One region of the Clostridium neuense genome, then DNA from elsewhere that is predicted to be linked to it. Evidence: predicted binding sites of a transcription regulator. Region 1 holds the regulator's gene; the other holds the start of a gene.
The links. The regulator HrcA, encoded in region 1, represses chaperone genes, less so after heat shock. The targets are predictions, from matches to a motif close to TGTTAGCACTCNNNNNNNNNGAGTGCTAACA.
Positions count from the first base shown of each region.

Region 1 (3,440 bases):
ATTTTTGCTTTTTCAGCAGCTTCTTTTAATCTTTGAAGTGCCATTTTGTCGTTTCTTAAATCTATTCCATTTTCTTTCTTAAACTCTTCTGCAATGTAATCCATTATTTTCTGGTCGAAGTCATCTCCACCTAGACGAGTATTACCATTTGTTGATTTAACTTCAAATACTCCATCTCCAAGTTCAAGTATAGATACATCAAATGTACCACCACCAAGGTCATAAACAAATATCTTCTGGTTTGTATCCATTTTATCAAGACCATATGCAAGTGATGCTGCTGTTGGTTCGTTTATTATTCTTAAAACTTCAAGACCAGCTATTTTTCCTGCATCCTTTGTTGCTTGTCTTTGGCTGTCATTAAAGTATGCTGGAACAGTTATAACTGCTTGAGTAACTGTTTCTCCTAAATAAGCTTCTGCATCAGCCTTTAATTTTTGAAGTATCATTGCTGAAATTTCTTGTGGTGTATAATCTTTTCCATCTATTGATACTTTATGGGATGTTCCCATTTCTCTCTTTATAGATATAATTGTCTTATCAGGGTTTGTTATTGCTTGCCTTTTTGCAACCTGACCTACAAGTCTTTCTCCATTTTTCTGAAATGATACTACTGAAGGAGTAGTTCTTGCACCCTCAGCATTAGCTATAACAACAGGTTCTCCACCTTCCATAACAGCCACACATGAATTTGTTGTTCCTAAATCAATACCTATAACTTTTGACATAATAAAAACCTCCTATATATTATTAGTTTGCTACCTTTACCATACTATGTCTTAATACCTTATCTCCTCTTTTATATCCCTTTTGAAGAACTTCAACTATTTCACTTTCTCCATAGTTTTCATCTTCAATATGCATAACAGCATTGTGGAAATTAGGATCAAATGTACCTTCACCTGGTATTTCCTCAACACCGAGTTTCTCAAGAGCACCTTTAAACTGCCTTATTGTCATATCAATACCTTTTTTTATATCTTCAGCATTTCCATTAGCTGTAGCAGCTCTCTCTAGATTATCTAAAGATGGAAGCATTTCATTTATCACATCACTACATGCATCAGTATATATGCCTTCTTTTTCTTTAGCAGTTCTTTTTCTATAATTTTCATATTCTGCTGTTAGTCTTAAAAGCCTATCTTTAATAGTTCCAAGTTCGTTTGATAACTTTTCATTTTCATCTTTTAATTTAGAATTTAATATTTTCATATCTTCTAACTCTTTCTTTTCAGGAGCTTCTTTCTTTTCTTCTTCTCCCTCTATTTTTTTCTCCTCATTTTCTTGGCTCTCTTTTAAGACTGACTCATCTTCTTCTAAAACTTCATCTTTATTTTCTTGAGCTTTTTTATTATCTTTTTTATTATTTTTCATCAACTTCACCTCTTGCTTTATTCATCATTATCATATAATCTAGTTAAATTATCGTTGATTTGATCAACAACTTCCTTTATAACTCTTATAACATTAGAATAAGGTATCCTTGTAGGTCCAATAACTCCAATAGACCCAAATGGTCTTCCATTCACACCGTATACCGATGAAATTATGCTGCATTCCTTAGCCTCAAAAACATTATTTTCATTTCCTATGCTTATGGTAAATCCATCTGAAGCACCAAAAAGATTTTTAATTATTTCATTGTTTCCTACAAGTGAAAGAAAATCTCTAACCTTTTCAATATCCCTAAACTCAGGATAATTGAATATGTTTGTCGTTCCTTCCATATAAACTCTAGATGAATCTGATTGCTTTAATATAGTGTATATATTTGTAATTATAGACGAGAATATATCTTCATAACCTCGCAAATCATTTTTAAGGTTATTTATTACTTCTAAATTTATCTCTTCTATAGTAAGACCTTTTATTCTTTCATTAATTAAAGCCGTCATTTTCATTAAGTTTTCATCACTAACACTCTTTGATATTCTTATAATACTATCTTTAATAAATCCATTATCAGTTATTATTACGCATAATACACTGTTTGAAGAAACATTAATAAGCTGTATGGATTTTATATAACTTTTATCAGCTGATGAAGCTTTAACTATACATGTAAGCTTAGTCATATCAGAAATTAAGGACATAGCCTGCTTGATAATTTTGTCAACTTCAAAAAGAGCTTCATCAATTATCTTTGCTTTTATTATCATCTCTTCCTCTGGTGATATTCTAGGTACTTTCATAAGCTTATCTACATAAAGTCTATATCCCTTATCAGAAGGTTTTCTTCCTGAAGAAGTGTGAAGTTGTTCTATATAGCCCATATCCTCAAGATCCGCCATTTCATTTCTTATAGTGGCAGAACTTATACCTAAATCATATTTTTTTGCAATAGTTCTTGATCCTACAGGCTCACCAGTGCTTATATAGTCATTTATTATTGCTTGAAGGATTTTAAGTTTTCTTTCCTCCATTTCCATATTCTCACCTCTTTATTAGCACTCACCTTGTTTGAGTGCTAATGACTATGTTTATAAAATAACACCTTGATTTGTATTTGTCAATACATCTTACTTTACGCAAAAATCTCATTTTTAAGCTTATAAGTTAAATATCAAAAATATTTTTATTTTTTGCTTGTTTTTCTCTATTTTTCTTTAAATATCATCATAGAATAAAATCAGACATTATAGAATTAGAAATATGCACTGCTTCTTCTGTTAAAAAAATTTTATCACTTTGAATTTTAATAAGTCCTAAACTTTCATATTTCCTAATTACAGAACCATATATATCAAAAATATTAATATTATATCTATTTTTAAAATCACTTATTCTTATTCCATCGGTCTTCCTGAGTCCTAAAAACATGAACTCTTCCATATTTTCCTCTTTGCAATTTTTATGCTTTTCAATTGATGCATCTAAACCACTTAAAATTTTCTCAATATATCTTTTTACATTATCCTCATTTTTATTCCTTATACCGTTAAAATAAGAATGAGCAGAGGCTCCACAGCCTATATACTCATCCATACTCCAATATATTAAGTTATGCTTGCACTCTTTATTCTCTTTAGAAAAGTTTGATATTTCATACTGTTTATATCCGTTCTTCTTTAAGAACTCCACAGTAAAGTTATACATTTTAACTTCAACTTCTTCTTCTGGAAGCACCAATTTTCCTTCTTCATTCATTTTATAAAATGGAGTTCCTTCTTCAACAATAAGACTGTAGCACGAAATATGCTCTGGTTTTAATATATTTACCGTCTCTAAAGTCTCTTTCCACTGATTAAAGCTCTGCTTTGGAATAGCAAACATTAAATCTATATTTATATTTTCAAATCCAATGTCTCTTGCCATCTCAAAGCCTTTTAAAAACCCACTAAAGTTATGAATTCTTCCCAAACTTTCCAAAAGTTCATCTTGACACGCTTGAAGCCCTATGCTTATCCTATTTGCACCGGCGCTCCTTATGATTTCAAGCT
Region 1 covers NZ_JBJIAA010000009.1:144,651-148,090, forward strand. The annotation lists gene dnaK (molecular chaperone DnaK) at 1-728, opposite strand, end outside; gene grpE (nucleotide exchange factor GrpE) at 751-1,374, opposite strand; gene hrcA (heat-inducible transcriptional repressor HrcA) at 1,392-2,429, opposite strand; gene hemW (radical SAM family heme chaperone HemW) at 2,617-3,440, opposite strand, start outside.

Region 2 (3,440 bases), on a different contig from region 1:
AAAACAATAGATTTTTTTATAGTCCTGACTGTTTGAATTACATTAGTGGAATAAAATTTGACACAGCATTTTTGGGGGCAGCAGCCATAACAGAAGAAGGCATTTTTTATGCTGATGAAGAAGATGCTTACATTAAAAGGGGGGTCTCACAAAATGCATCTAAGGTAATAATTCTTGCGGACCTTGAAAAATTTAATAAAGTAAGCTATTTTAAAGGACTAAATTGGGATGAAGTAGACATGTTTATAACAGATACTATGCCAACGGATAAGTTTATTCGTATTATGGAAGAAAAAGGAATTCAACTTGTTACTATAGATAAATAAGCTTAAAGATTGAAATTGATAATACCAAGTGCATTTCGATAAACTGGAAATTGTGAAGTAATAATGCTTCGTCGCGTTAAAAAAATCCTATAAATCTAAGGTTCAAAAATCATAAAACACTAAGATATTTCAATAACTCGCATACGCTCAGACAGATTGAAATATCTAAGCATTTTACAATTTTTGAACCAAGATTTATTAGAATTTTTTTAAATCGTTCCTTCAGTATTGTTGCTTCACTCCCACGGTAGTACAAGGGAAAAATTCCTCCGTACCTACGGAATTTTGGCGTAAATCTTTATAGTACATTATTTGAACATTTTATCACTATTTTTGTCCTAAAATCTCGTTGCTATGGTATTTTTCGTAGAGAATCGGATTATAGAATGTACATAATATTTCGTTCAAGAAGGATAATGGGCAAAGCCCAAACCTCATATATGTGTATATTCCTTGCATTTAGGCCTAAGCGAAGTAATGTTGATTTGTGATGGTTTAAATAGAGCTTTATAAATCTTAGATGATAAATCGTAAAAGTCTTAGAGAATTTAATCTGTTTGAGCGACAGCGAGTAAACGCACACGGGGTATGGGCTTTGCCCATTATCCTTCTATACCGTAAGTAAGCACTCGTTTTAAATCACCACTTGATTTATTAGCTTTATTTAATATCCCAAATCAATATCACCTCGCTAAATTCCAGTTTGAAGTTCTTTATTTTATAATGAGGATATTTATTTTGATAGATGGGGGTATTTAAAGTGAGTAAATTTAAAATGATATGTTTGGATATTGACGGTACGCTATTAAATTCAAATAACGAGATTACTAAAGGGATAAAGAAAGCAATTAAAACTGCGGTAGATCAAAAAGGTATTCCTGTAATCCTGGTTTCGGCTAGAATGCCAAAGGGGATAATATTTTTGTTGAAGGAGCTTGAAATAGAAGCACCGATTATTTGCTATAGTGGTGCTTTGATTTTAGATAAGAATAGAAAAATTCTATCTAAGAGAAATATAGACGCTTTAGATATTAAGAAAGTTTATAGCTATGCTAAGGAATTTGGTATACATGTTAGCTTGTACAAGGATGATGAATGGTATATAGAAAAAATGGATGAGTGGGCTAGGCAGGAAAGTGAGATAACCAATATAACTCCAACCATAGTTAAATTCAATGATTCAATTGAAAAATGGAAGGGGGAGGGCTCTGGAGCAAATAAAATCTTGTGTATGGCAGCTCCTAATAAAATAAAACTATTAAAGGAAAAGCTTAAAATAGATAGTTTAAACATATATCCTTCAAAGTCAACCTATCTTGAAATTATGCCGAAGGAAGCTTCAAAGACGTCTGCAATAGAAATTCTTAGAGAAAAATTTAATATAAAGCAGAGTGAAATACTTGCAGCTGGTGATAATTATAATGATATAGATATGATAGAATATGCAGGTCTTGGAGTTGCAATGGGAAATGCACCAGATGAGGTTAAGAGGTGTGCGGATTTTGTGACTTTAAGTAATGATGAAGATGGAGTGGCAGAAGTTATAAAAAAGTTTTGTCTGGATAATTAAATAAATTCTAAAAACATATTGACAAAGAAGAAATAATTGCTAAAATAAAATTAGCACTCAGTTATATAGAGTGCTAACAAAATATTGACTTAAAAATTTATTGATAATATATACAATCTACGAAAGGAAATGATATCATGGCAACAAAACAGTTTAAGGCAGAGTCAAAAAGACTCCTTGATTTAATGATTAATTCTATCTACACAAATAAAGAGATATTTTTAAGAGAACTCATATCAAACGCAAGTGATGCAATTGATAAGAGCTATTATCGTTCACTTGTAGATGAAAATGTAACTTTCAATAAAGAGGACTTTTACATTAGGATTACAGCAGACAAGGAAAAAAGGACCCTCACAATAACTGATACTGGTATAGGAATGACAAAGGACGAACTTGAAAATAACCTTGGAACTATAGCAAAAAGTGGCTCGTTAGCCTTCAAAAATGAAAATGAGGCAAAAGAGGGAGTAGATATCATAGGACAATTTGGAGTTGGATTCTATTCAGCTTTCATGGTATCAGAGGATGTAGTTGTAAAGAGCCGTTCTATAAATTCTGATGAAGCCTATAAATGGGAATCAAAGGGCGTAGAAGGCTATGAAATTGAAGAATGCGAAAAAAATGAAGTTGGAACTGAAATAACACTTAAAATAAAGGCAAATACTGAAGACGAAAACTATGATAAATATTTAGAAGAGTATACACTAAAAGAATTAATTAAAAAGTATTCTGATTTTATAAAATATCCAATAAAAATGATGGTGAAAAAGAGCAGAGTAAAAGCTGGAATGGAAGACAAAGAAGATAAAGATAAGGAATATGAGGATTACTTTGAAGATGAAACTTTAAACAGTATGGTTCCAATCTGGAGAAAGAACAAGAATGAATTAAAGCAGGAAGACTATGACCAATTTTATATGGATAAGCATTTTGGATGGGAAAAACCTTTAAAGACAATTCATTCAAGTGTTGAAGGTGCAGTAAGCTATACAACACTTTTGTTTGTACCAGCTAAAGCTCCTTTTGATTTCTATACAAAGGAATTCAAAAAAGGTCTAGAGCTTTATTCAAACGGTGTACTTATAATGGAAAAATGCGAGGATTTACTTCCAGATTACTTTGCATTTGTTCAAGGTTTAGTTGATTCTGCTGATCTTTCTTTAAATATTTCAAGAGAACTTTTACAGCATGATAGACAGCTCAAATTTATTGCAAAGAAGATAAAAGAAAAAATTAAAAATGAACTTTTATCAATGCTTAAAAAAGACCGTGAAAACTATGAAAAGTTCTACGAAAGCTTCGGAAGACAGCTTAAATATGGAGTTTATTCTGATTTTGGAAGCAATAAAGATGTACTTCAAGACTTACTTTTATTCTATTCTTCAACAGAAAAGAAGCTTGTAAGCCTTGATGAGTATGTTACACGTATGAAAGAGGATCAGAAGTTTATATACTATGCAGCTGGTGAAAATATAGATAAAATTGATAAGTTACCACAAACAGAGCTTGTTAAGGATAAGGGCTATGAAATATTATACTTC
Region 2 covers NZ_JBJIAA010000008.1:182,504-185,943, forward strand. The annotation lists gene ACJDT4_RS11285 (DeoR/GlpR family DNA-binding transcription regulator) at 1-326, shown strand, start outside; gene ACJDT4_RS11290 (Cof-type HAD-IIB family hydrolase) at 1,087-1,896, shown strand; gene htpG (molecular chaperone HtpG) at 2,034-3,440, shown strand, end outside.
Region 2: a site for HrcA is predicted at 1,945-1,975, ahead of htpG (molecular chaperone HtpG). Genes of this name have one in related genera too.